DNA from 3 places in the Pediococcus ethanolidurans genome. Region 3 is predicted to be linked to each of the others. Evidence: predicted binding sites of a transcription regulator. Region 3 holds the regulator's gene; each other region holds the start of a gene.

Region 1 (4,351 bases), 650 kb from region 3:
CAATGTTAGTTGAACCTAAATTACAACTAATATCTGTACCCAATTTTGTATATGCTTGTTTATCATCAATTTCAGATGGTGTTTGAACTTGCATAATTTCAGAACACAAATTACTCATTACTATCTTTCCATAGATCGGATTATCACGGTTAGCTGTGTCGACGTTAACGACATATGGATAACCAGATTCTTGTTGTAATTTGGAAAGCTCATTTTCTAAATCACGAGCTTTAAGTTTTGTTTTGGTAATTTCGGGATTGGCCACCATGTTGTCATATTCCTTAGTAATATCAACATACGAGAATGGTTTGCCGTAGTACTTTTCAACTGAATAGGGGCTAAAGAGGTACATATCCTGATCTTCACGAGCAAGCTCGTAAAATTTATCCGGTACGACCACGCCAAGCGATAACGTTTTGACACGAATCTTTTCATCGGCATTTTCCTTTTTTGCAGAAAGAAAGGCGATAATGTCCGGATGGAAAATGTTTAAGTAGACAACTCCAGCACCCTGACGTTGACCGAGTTGATTAGCATAAGAAAAACTATCTTCTAGAAGCTTCATAACAGGGACTACGCCACTAGCTGCGCCTTCAATACCTTTAATTGGGGCACCAGCTTCTCGTAGGTTACTTAAGTTGATTCCTACACCACCACCAAGTTTGGATAACTGAAGTGCTGAATTAATGGTTCGACCGATGGCATTCATATCATCAGTTGCTTGAATTAAGAAACACGAAACTAATTCACCACGATGTTTGCGACCGGCATTTAGGAAACTGGGAGTAGCAGGTTGGTAACGCTGATGAATAATTTCATCAGCAATTGCCATGGCCAAATCTTCGTCACCCTCGGCAAAATAGGTGGCATTCATGGCAACACGGTCGGTAAAGTTTTCCAAGTAGTAGCTATTGTCGTTAGTTTTCAATGCATACTGAGCGTAAAACTTATAGGCTGCCATAAATGATTTAAAGTGAAAATGTTGGTCTTTCAAATAGGTATATAGTTTTTCAAGAAACTGTGGTGAGTACTTTTTTATCGAATCTTCATCAATATAATCATTTTTAATGAGGTAATCGAATCGATCCTGCAAAGAGTCAAATTTTTTGGTGTTGGGTTCCACATTTTGTGCTAAGAAGGCAGCCAATGCATCATGATCTTTGTTGAGCGGAATTTGGTTGTTGACCGGAATATTAATTTCATTGTTTAAGTCATAATAGGTGACATCTTTTAAGTTCTTGAGACTCATATTTTCCACGCCTTTCTGCGATAACAATTAAAATAGGGATAAATAAAAAATGCCTAGCTGTCATAATGTGCAGCATGTGCGTTTTAATCAGCCTGATACAGTGATATATGAATTGCTAAATAGCAAGTTGTTTTAAAACGTCAGGTCGAAATCCGGCAATTGGTTCATTACCGTTTGATTCCACAACAGGGACTGCTTGGAATCCACGTGACTTCAAATAATCGATATAATCAGGATTTGTATTAATATTACGTTCTTTAAATGGAATGTTATGTTCGCTTAAGAAACGTTTTGTCATCTTACATTGCATACAGTTGTTTTTAGTATAAATTGTTACTTCACTCATGTAATCACCTTCAATTCTCTGTTTCTTTTATGTTTTAACTGATAGATTTAGTATACAGCATAAAATGTAAAATTCAATGAAAAACCACCATATTTAGTGTGTTTTTTTAGATAAACACTAAATGTGGTGGTCTAATAAGGTTTTGAAGGAAACTTTTTTTAATTCAGTATAAAATGAAAAATCTAACGTTAAGTTAGTTATGTTTTAAACCTAATAATCCTTTATAATGGAAATTATAAAGAAGGAGAAAAATATGACTGACTATTATTATACACAAAATCCCAAAGTTTTACATGAAAAAAAGCAATGGCAGTTTACGTTATTGAAACAAAACTTAACGTTTAATTCTGATAATGGTGTTTTCTCAAAAAACACGATTGATTTTGGAACCCGGACATTATTAGAAGCGTTAGATTTAAATGAGATAACTGGCAATGTGTTGGATGTCGGATGTGGTTATGGTCCAATGGGCTTAGCAATTGCTAAAGCATTGCCTGCTGTCCATGTGGATTTAGTGGATGTCAATTTACGCGCGTTGGCTTTATGTAAAGAAAATGCTGAACAAAATAACATTACCAACGTGGCAATTTGGGAATCCGATACGTATGACAAAGTGGAAAAAACAGATTATCAAACCATTGTTTCCAATCCACCAGTTAGAGCGGGAAAAGCGATCGTCGCCAAAATTCTTTCCGATGCCAAAAAATATTTACAAATTGATGGCATGTTAATAATTGTTTTGCAAAAAAAACAAGGAGCGCCTTCTGCAAAAAAGACAATGAAACAAGTTTTTGGTAATGCCGAAATAATACACAAACAAAAAGGTTACTATATTATTAAAAGTGTGAAGGAGTCTCAATAAATGACTAACGAGTTGTCAGCTAATCAAGAGCTGTATTTCATGAGTCTAGCCTATGAAGAAGCAAAAAAAGCCAAGAAAATTGGGGAAGTACCGATTGGCGCAGTTGTGGTTTATCAAAATCAGGTAATTGGCCAGGGACATAATCTGCGTGAGAAAGATCAAGACGCGACTGCACACGCAGAACTTATTGCAATCAAGGCTGCTTGTCATACTTTAAATAGTTGGCGACTTTGGGACTGTCAGTTGTTTGTGACAATTGAACCTTGTATGATGTGCAGTGGTGCGATTATTAATTCACAGCTTCCCGAAGTTTATTTTGGGGCTCGAGATCCTAAAGCCGGCATGGTGCAAAGTTTATATCAACTCTTAAATGATCAACGATTAAATCATCAAGTTCAAGTTCATGAAGGACTTTTTCAAAAAGAAGCAAGCCAAATTATGCAAACTTTTTTCCGTGAAATCCGGCTTCACAGAAAAAACATTAAAAAAAGTAAACAAATTAGTAGAAATTTTGAGTAAGATCGAGTATTATTAATAGTGCCGAGAGGCCTTAAGGCAAGGGTGGACTTACGAATTGTGTCAGATCCGGAAGGAAGCAGCACTAAGTCTGATCTGTCTTGTGCCTTAAGTTATTAGGAAATTGATAAACTCTTAGTCGCCATGGCTAGGAGCTTTTTATTTAGGTTTATAAAAATGATTGAAGGGAATTCAAAGATGAGTTATCAAGCTTTATATCGTGTTTGGCGGCCACAACGCTTTGATGAGATTGTTGGACAACAAGTAATTACACAGACATTAAAAAACGCGCTCATTACTGGACAGACTAGCCATGCCTATTTGTTTACGGGTCCTAGAGGAACTGGAAAAACATCGGCAGCTAAAATTTTTGCCAAAGCGGTTAACTGTCATCATTTGAAAGATGGCGAACCTTGTAATGAATGCGCCACATGCAAAGCGATTACGCAAGGACGTTTAAATGATGTTATCGAGATTGATGCGGCTTCTAATAATGGTGTTGAAGAAATTCGTGATATCCGTGATAAGGCAAAATATGCACCTACCGAAGCAGATTATAAAGTTTATATCATCGATGAAGTCCACATGTTGTCAACGGGGGCATTTAATGCACTTCTAAAAACCTTGGAAGAACCTCCAGCAAATGTTGTCTTTATTCTGGCAACAACGGAACCACAAAAAATTCCGCTTACCATTATTTCAAGAACACAACGCTTTGATTTTCGTCGAATCTCAACAAAAGATAGTTACGAACGCATGGTTTACATCCTAAATCAAAAAAAGATTACTTTTGATGAAAAAGCATTAATGGTGATTGCCAAGGCTGCTGAGGGTGGGATGCGAGATGCACTCAGTATTTTGGATCAAACGTTGTCTTTTGGTGATAATGAAATCACTTTAAAAAATGCTTTACAGGTTACGGGTAGTGTCAATCACGATTTATTAAACACATATGTAGCTGAGGTGTCCAAGCAACAGGTGAGTTCAGCATTGGCAACCTTAGAAAAGGTTCTGGCTGAAGGAAAAGACGCCAATCGTTTTATTGAAGACTTGATTAATTTTTGTCGTAATTTATTACTGTATCAACAAGATCCAGCCTTAATTGTTGATCAAGAACTAGGCGATGTTGATGAGCAATTTAAAACGTTTGCTACGTCTATTTCAGCCGAACGCATTTATCAGATGATTGATCATTTGAATAATACACAACAACAAATGCGTTTTACGACTCATCCAGATGTTTATATGGAAGTTTTGACAATCAAATTAGCTGAACCTACCCTAAAAAAAGCTGTTCAAGCTCCAGTCGAATCAGCTGTTAACCAAAAATCATCAGCAAGTATAACAGTAGATGACACTGAAATTACGCGTTTACAAA
Region 2 (4,351 bases), 1.6 Mb from region 3:
CAACATCTCCAACTTATCATCAGAATCCTTCAACAACTCATCCCAGGTATACCCCGACCAAGACCAGATATCCTTACTATGACCGAATTCCTTACGCACCCGTTTACAAATTTTCAAACAAACCTGCGTGTTCAAAAACGGCTCGCCACCCAGCAAAGTCAGTCCTTGCACATAATCTTGACTCAAATCCTCAATAATCTGATCCTCTAACTCCTGCGTATACGGCTTTCCATAATGGAAATTCTGAGCCGCCACATTATAACAACCCGGACAATGAAACGGACAGCCACTGACATACAAACTGCAGCGCACTCCCTCACCATCGACAAAGTTAAACGCCTTATAATCAGCAACATACTGCAGACTCAGATCTTTAGCCAACCACTCTTTCGGAGTCGGATTGTTTGGACCGTGCGTTTTTTGCGGCATTTTTTATCATCTCCGTCGTTAAATTCTTTCTTCTTGATGCAATTTCCACGTGTCGTCCATGAACCATTGGTCGTTGTTGTGGATTTCCAAGATAACCACAAGTTCGCTTAACCACATCGCAATACTGTGGATCATGATTGCCACATTGTGGACATTGGAAACCACGGGCCGTTGCCTTAAATTCACCCTTAAAGCCACATTTATAACATTTATCAATTGATGTATTCGTTCCTAAATACCCTACATGGTCATACGCCCAATCCCAAACAGCCTCCAAAGCCTTGGGATTCTGAGTTAAATTCGGATATTCACAGTAATGAATAAAACCACCTGAAGCATACTTAGGAAAATCCTGCTCAAAACTTAATTTTTCAAACGGTGTGGGATGCTTACGCACATCATAGTGAAAACTATTTGTGTAATATTCTTTATCTGTCACATTGGCAACCTTACCAAATTTTGCTGTGTCATCACGACAAAATGTATCCGTCAATGACTCAGCTGGTGTGGAATACAAACTGTAATGATAACCACTTGCTTGTGCCCATTCATCACACTTTTGACGCATTTGTTGAACAACCTTTTCTGCAAATGCATGTGCCTCGGCATTATGTTCCCAGTTTTCACCATAAAATACGGTACAAACCTCATACAATCCAATGTAGCCCAACGAAACTGTCGCTCGTTGATTTTTAAACAAGTCATCAACATTACCATCTGCCGGTAATCGTTTGCCAAACGCCCCATACATGTATAGTAATGGTGCATTTTTAGGCTGTGCTTCTTTTGTGCGTTCAATTCGATAGGCTAGCGCTTGATGACACAAATTCATTCGCTCATCAAAAATTTCCCAGAATAGTTTTTTATCTCCATTTGCAGATAAGGCTAGTCGTGGCAAATTGAGTGTGACAACACCTAAATTCATCCGACCGGAATTAACCTCTTTACCATTTTCATCCTTCCAACCCTGCAAGAAGGATCGGCAACCCATTGGTGTTTTAAAACTGCCGGTTAGCTCTTTAATCTTGTCGTACATTAATAGATCCGGATACATTCGTTTGGTTGAGCATTCAACTGCCAACTGTTTAATATCGTAATTAGGATCAGTTGGTCGTAAATTCAAACCACGTTTTAATGTAAAAATAAGTTTAGGAAAAATTGCCGTTCGATGCTCTGTACCTAATCCCTTGATTCGAATTTCTAAAATAGATTTTTGAATTTCTCGTTCAATCCAACTTGTCCCTAAGCCAAAGTTAACCGTGGTAAATGGTGTTTGACCTTGTGAGGAATATAATGTGTTAATTTCATATTCCAATGCTTGCATGGCGTCATAAATATCCTTACGAGTCTTGGTTTTTGCATAAGCTTCTTGTTTATCTTCAGCAACCCATTTTTTAGCATCCGCCAAATGTTTTTGATAATTGATTTGAGCATATGGTGCTAACAGTTGGTCAATTCGATTAGCAGAACAACCACCGTATTGAAGCGAAGCCACATTGGCAATGATCTGTGCCATTTGTGCCGTTGCGGTCTGAATTGATCGCGGTGAATCCACTTCCGCATTTCCGATCTTATATCCATTTTTAAGCATGCCATCAAAGTCAATCAAACAACAATTTGTTTCTGGTGTTACTGGTGAGTAATCAAGATCATGCCAATGCAGATCTCCACGCAAGTGCGCCTTGGCCACTAACTCTGGCAACATCTTAAGTCCCATTGCCCGACTAGCAGCTCCGGCTTCCAGATCACGCTGAGTATTGAAAATAGTGCTATCCTTATTCGCATTTTCGTGAACAACTTCAGCATCACGTTCAAAAACCTTTTCAATTCTTTTTTGAACATTTGTGGCGTCTTCAAATTTTTGTTGATCAGATAAAAAATAGTTTTGATAGTTTTTAGCTGCCTCATCTAACCCATACTTGGTTAATTGCGTCAGGACAGCATCATGAATATCGCATGTTTTGATGAGTGTTCGATCATGAAACTGGTTATATAAACCCTCATAAATTTGCGTTCGAATAGTTTCATCTGGTAAGACTTTAGTTAGACTGAACATTAATTTATACGGATGAAATTTAGTTGTTTCTCCATTTCGTTTTTGAACTGGAATTATCCGTAATAGTCCTAACTTGTCTTTAATTGTTGATATCATATTGTACCTCCTACCGCTTTATATTTTATCTATTATTGTGTTTTAGTAAGTAAAATAACACAACCTGTTGCGATTTTATCTCAATCGCACACTATATATAGTAGTCCTTTTACATCCATTTGTGTATTACTTTTTTGGTTAATTTTCTAATCTGTTAATCAGAATCCCTGTATCACGCTTGTTAAGGTCACAAACTTTATTATTTACCTGAAAGCCTTGTCATTTTATGAAACAAAAAAAGAATTACAACAATTTGCTTGTCATAATTCTGTTAATTACTATTCCAGTGCAGTAACGACTTCGAGTGAAGCTGAAAAGTAGTTTTTCTTCTCGATTTTTTTCGGTAACTGTTTAGCAGTTCTCTTTTGTAAGCTTGTATACTTCATTGTCTTCGCCGCAAAATTAACTGGTGCCGTGAACGCTGTATTTGTATAGCTATTAACTGCCTTACCAGTCAAAGTATAGACAGCTGTTACCTTTTTTCGTTTGTTAAAGAAATTCAACTACTTTTTTAACGCGTTTTTAGTGGTACTATCCTTACTGATCTTGTAAGTTTGTGCCAATCGCCACGGTACTCGACAAGCATTATAGCCGTACTGGTCATCTCGTGCACTCTCAATTTGATAGGCTTTGTAGGCTGAAAGTTTGAGACTCTTTCCAGTCACTTTGATAAAGTCAGGGAACAATCCCGATTTATGCCGTGCACTTAATTTCTTAACCGCAATTTGACTTTGGTTAGCCACCTTTTTCCAAGTAGCATCCTTCGTATACGTCGCAAAGGTCTTAAAGTAACCCGTCATTAAATCAGAAGTTCGCAATTTACTCTTATCATAGCTACTAGTGGCCCAATTGCCCATTTTTGGTAGGTAAGTTGTTGTATTAATTTCGTGTTGCTTAATCGCTTTTAACAATGATTTCGCAGCAGCTTTGTAGTTCGTTTTCTTACTGCCCCACTTTTTGTCAGCTAAAATTAAGGAGTAGGCAATATCAAGATCACCATCGGTTGCACTATTTTTTTCTGAACCGACACTTTTTAGTTTTCCCGAACGACTGGTCTGTCGCCAGGTCATTAAAGCATCCTTACTGGAAATTCGATGTGCCCGGTAATAAGCATACATTTGATTAAACGTTGTATGAGTATTAGCTCCCTTTTTAGCAGCTAAAACTGTTGCCAACATGCCATAACCTTGACCTTCTGAAGTAGCATAGGTCGCTCCCGAACCATTGTTATTTTTAACATATTTTTGACTTTTTCCACCTACATAAGCTTTTTTCCATTGATTATACAAAATAACCGCTTGACTCGTCTTTGCCTGAGCAGGTTGCGATTTAAGATTCACTAATGCTATCCCAATCCCAAACACAATCACTATTCCTAAAAGGCCCAACCAAACCTTCTTTTGTTTCAACTGTTTTACCCCCTTGATTAACCATTTGGCTTTATTATAACGGCAAATCAAAACGGAAGTTAGGAAAACATTTAAATTCCGCGCATTTTTCAAAAGATAGTTTTTAAAATATTTATGTGATTATTTAGCTACGCGTTTCAGTATCCAAGTCAGACCAATAGCTAAAACGCCCATCAATACACCCACGTACGGTGTCATTGCTAGTCCAGTAGTTTCCACGATTTGACTTCCTAAACCCGAGCCAATCATAATACCAATATTAAAGGCTGAAATGTTTAAGGCGGAAGCTAAGCCAATATCTTCTGGATGATCTTGTTCAGCCAACTGAACGATAACTAATTGCTCACCCGGAACATTCATG
Region 3 (4,351 bases):
GCACCAATTATTGATAACATTTTAGTTTATCGACAAATTTCTAAGATTCAATCTACCTATGTAAAAGGTTTGTTGAAGGTGGTGCATTCAACTGATCAAAAAGTACACACCACCTATTTGCAAACCTTAACACAGACGGGACGGTTGTCTTCAATTGATCCTAATTTGCAAAATATTCCCATTCGACTAGAAGAAGGACGAAAAATTCGTCAAGCTTTTGTTCCCAGTAAAACAGATTCACAGATTTTCTCTTCTGATTATTCTCAGATTGAACTGCGTGTTTTGGCTCACATTACGGGTGATAAAAATCTGCAAGCGGCTTTTAAAAACGATGAGGATATCCATGCTAGTACGGCAGTAAGAATTTTTGGCCTAAAAGATGCCTCTGAGGTGACACCTAATATTCGTCGTCAGGCTAAAGCGGTTAATTTTGGAATTGTTTACGGCATTAGTGATTATGGCTTATCACAAAATATTGGTATTTCGCGTAAACAAGCGAAGGCCTTTATTGATACGTATTTTCAAGAATTTCCGGGTGTAAAAAAATATATTGAAAATATTGTACAAAGCGCACGTGACAAGGGTTACGTTGAAACGATTGCCCACCGTCGCCGTTATTTACCAGATATTAATTCAAGTAACCACAATCAGCGCGCATTTGCGGAACGAACGGCAATGAATACGCCAATTCAAGGAAGCGCTGCAGACATTATTAAAATTGCGATGATTAGAATGCAGGCACAATTAGAAACACGCAAGCTAAAAACCAAAATGTTGTTGCAAGTGCATGATGAATTAATTTTTGAAGTGCCCAATGACGAATTAGAGGAAATCAAAAAATTGGTTCCAAGTATAATGGATTCAGCAATAAAACTTGATGTCCCCTTAAAAGTAGAAAGTGCCTTTGGAAAAAGTTGGTACAACGCTAAATAGTAAATAATAAGAAGGAATTACTATGCCTGAATTACCTGAAGTTGAAACAGTTAAACGTGGATTGACAGCGCTTGTAACTGGTAAAAAAATTAAAAAAATTGATGTTTATTATCCTAAAATGGTATTGCCTAATGAAACCGAGTTTGTTAAACAATTAACAAATAGGACAATTCAAAAAATTGAACGTCGAGGTAAATATTTAATTTTTCATTTTGACCAAAATGTGTCAATGGTTTCTCATTTGCGAATGGAGGGAAAGTACTCTGTTCATTCTCATGAAATGCCCCTAAATAAACATGATCATGTTGTTTTTGAATTTACTGATGGAACAGAGTTGCGCTATAACGATACAAGAAAATTTGGTCGAATGGTAGTAGTACCAACTGGTGAAGAGTATTCGGTTGCCGGTTTAAAAACAATTGGACCTGAACCAACACCAGCAACTTTGAGTCTTGATTATTTAACAACAACGATGAAAAAACATCATAAGGCGATTAAGTCCTTTTTACTTGATCAAAATATGATTGCTGGTCTTGGCAATATATATTGCGATGAAGTCTTATGGTTAGCCAAAATACACCCATTACAACCAACCAATACAGTACCAGTTGATAAAATTGCAATTCTAAGACAAAAGATTTTTGATGAACTTGATTTGGCGATTCGCGCCAAAGGGACGACAGTTTTTTCGTATTTAGATGCTAGCGGACATGCAGGGAGCTTCCAAAATCAACTGCACGTTTATCAACGAACTGGCCAACCGTGCGAACGGTGTGGGACACCCATTGAAAGAATTAAAGTTTCTCAACGTGGAACTCATTTTTGCCCGTTTTGTCAAAAATTAGTTGAGGTTGATGACTAATGGTGCAAGTATTAGGTCTGACCGGCAGTATTGCAACAGGAAAGTCTACAGTTAGTCAGTATTTAAGAAAATTGGGTTTTCCAGTTGTTGATGCTGATTTAATTTCCCGTGAAGTTGTGAAGCCAGGAATGATCGCCACACAAAAATTGCGACAAACTTTTGGTGATCAAGTATTTGATAATAATGATGAGCTTAATCGAAAAAAACTTGGTCAATTAGTGTTTTCTGATTCCGAAAATATGAAAAAACTAAATGAAATAATGCAACCAGCAATTAAAACCGAAATTATTCGGCAAATTGAGAAACTGAAAAAAAGTTCAAAAAAATTGATTGTTTTGGATGCACCCTTACTTTTAGAACAGAACTATCAATTCTTGGTTGATCAGGTTATGGTAGTAGTAAGTTCACCAACAGTTCAGTTACAACGGTTACGACAACGAGATGGGTTGTCAATGAAAGAAGCACAAGCACGAATTTCGAGTCAATGGTCGCAAAAGAAGAAACGATTGATGGCTGATGTTGTTATTGACAACAGTACGTCTATTGAAGAAACCCACCGGCAAGTGTTAAAATGGCTTGACAATAGTAAGTTACGTTAATAAGTGGAGGTAAGTAGCCCATGAGATGTCCACACTGTCACCATAATGGTTCACGTGTTGTCGATAGCCGTCCAACAGATGATGGTCGTGTTATTCGACGAAGAAGAGAATGTGAAGCATGTGGATTTAGATTTACAACGTTTGAACGTATTGAAGCATCACCATTATTGGTGATTAAGAAAAATGGTACCCGAGAAGAATTTAATCGCGAGAAGATTCTTCGTGGGCTTATTCGAGCTGCTGAGAAACGACCAGTTGGCGCGGATGAAATGTCTAAGATTGTTGATGAAGTTGAAAATAAAGTTCGCGGATTAGGTGAAAATGAAGTTTCAAGTCAAATTATTGGTGAGTACGTCATGAATTTGCTCGCAAAAGTAGATGAAATTGCGTATATTCGATTTGCTAGTGTTTATCGCCAATTTAAAGATATGAATGTCTTTATGAAAGAACTAAAAGATATGATGGCAAAAGAAAAAGATACAAAGAAGACAACCACAGGCAAAGATAAAAACGATGGTGGCGAAGCGTAATGAACAAAGGGTGGGCAAATTTAAGTCCCAAGGATGGTTTTTTAGTTACCCAACAAGCATATCTGAGTAATTTTGATCAACAAGTACTGACTTATTTGTATCAACCAATCATAGGAGCAAAGGCTTTTAGTTTGTTTCTGACACTTTGGACAGAAATGAATCCAGTGGGGATCCGTTCAGAAAGAAAATCTCATTTAGAATTATTTGATATTCTAAATTGTGATTTACCAGAATTTTATGCAAGCCGTCAAAAACTTGAAGGAATTGGTTTGCTAAAGTCGTTTGAGGGAGAAGATTCACTTGGACACTTTTTTGTTTATCAACTTGATAAACCGGTGTTTCCAGATAGTTTTTTCAAAGATGCTTTGTTAAGCAGTCTATTGCTTGAAGCAGTTGGCGAGCGACGTTTTTCGGAATTGGCAGATCATTTTAAATTGATTCAAACTAATAACAAAGATCTTAAAAACGTTTCAACTGATTTTTTAACGGCTTTTCATATTTCTGAACAAACGCTTAAAGAACCCAATTCTTTAATTCGTGAAACTCAGGCAGAATTTAAAAAAGCTAGTCAAACCAATCAGGCAACAGAGATAAGTTTAAAGAATACAAATTTTGATTTCAAACTGTTAAAAGAGTTGGTAAGCAAGGGGTTTACCCAGTGGAGTTCCGTAGATGAGGCGCAAAAATTAATTTTAAGTGAGCATCTTTTATATGGAATTGATGAGGTTGAAATGGCTCGTCAAATTGGACAGGCCACTGATTTGATTTCCAATAAATTGAACACAAAAAAACTGCAATTGCAGATTTCAAAGGACTTTACAGCACATAGTACGGAAACACAGAAGTATGTTGCCGGAGCCGAGCAACCAGAAATTGTCAGTAAAGAGGATAAGTCTGAGCTTTCTAAGGAAGATCAAGAACTAATTAAAGCTGCTAAAGCGTATGCACCGGCAACTTATTTGGAAAATCTAAAACTTTCAATTCATGGCGGTTATGTGACGTACAGTGAAAGACAATTGTTAAAGGATTTAATCGATCGTAATTTGTTTCCGGTTAGTGTAATTAATATTTTGATTTCTTATATTGTGGTTGATCGTGAAATTACAACATTACCTAACAAACTTGTTGATACAATGGCAAATAATTGGAGCCGGGCTCATGTCACAACTCCAGAGGCGGCTGTGTTACAGATTAAAAACTTTGCAAAATCTAAAGCAACAACGCGAAAGCAGGCAAATGCACGCAGAATAGTGACTAAAGAGACCTTACCTGACTGGGCAAAAAATGATAAATCTACGCAGACAACGACCATTAACAAGAATGATCAAGAACGGTTAAATCAACGGTTAAATGCACTTCGAAAACAACACAAGGAGGACAAGTAGACATGGAAAATGTGCGCGAAGTATTAAAAGAACTTATGAGCA

Evidence for each region. Region 3 encodes NrdR, which represses ribonucleotide reductase genes. Its sites were predicted from a motif close to ACACNATATATNGTGT; they were not measured.
Region 1: the regulator NrdR is predicted to act here: its motif matches at 1,680-1,695, upstream of AB3219_RS06170 (redoxin NrdH).
Region 2: the regulator NrdR is predicted to act here: its motif matches at 2,670-2,685, upstream of nrdD (anaerobic ribonucleoside-triphosphate reductase).

What each region holds. Positions count from the first base shown of each region.
Region 1 covers NZ_OZ061250.1:1,257,973-1,262,323, forward strand. The annotation lists gene nrdE (class 1b ribonucleoside-diphosphate reductase subunit alpha) at 1-1,249, opposite strand, end outside; gene AB3219_RS06170 (redoxin NrdH) at 1,365-1,595, opposite strand; gene AB3219_RS06175 (class I SAM-dependent methyltransferase) at 1,849-2,457, shown strand; gene tadA (tRNA adenosine(34) deaminase TadA) at 2,458-2,976, shown strand; RNA gene ffs (signal recognition particle sRNA small type) at 3,005-3,091, shown strand; gene dnaX (DNA polymerase III subunit gamma/tau) at 3,172-4,351, shown strand, end outside.
Region 2 covers NZ_OZ061250.1:264,132-268,482, forward strand. The annotation lists gene nrdG (anaerobic ribonucleoside-triphosphate reductase activating protein) at 1-429, opposite strand, end outside; gene nrdD (anaerobic ribonucleoside-triphosphate reductase) at 374-2,581, opposite strand; gene AB3219_RS01290 (hypothetical protein) at 2,860-3,084, opposite strand; gene AB3219_RS01295 (glycosyl hydrolase family 8) at 3,085-3,990, opposite strand; partial or broken gene AB3219_RS01300 (MFS transporter) at 4,111-4,351, opposite strand, start outside.
Region 3 covers NZ_OZ061250.1:1,904,709-1,909,059, reverse strand. The annotation lists gene polA (DNA polymerase I) at 1-933, shown strand, start outside; gene mutM (bifunctional DNA-formamidopyrimidine glycosylase/DNA-(apurinic or apyrimidinic site) lyase) at 956-1,795, shown strand; gene coaE (dephospho-CoA kinase) at 1,795-2,394, shown strand; gene nrdR (transcriptional regulator NrdR) at 2,415-2,924, shown strand; gene AB3219_RS09415 (replication initiation and membrane attachment family protein) at 2,924-4,309, shown strand; gene dnaI (primosomal protein DnaI) at 4,312-4,351, shown strand, end outside.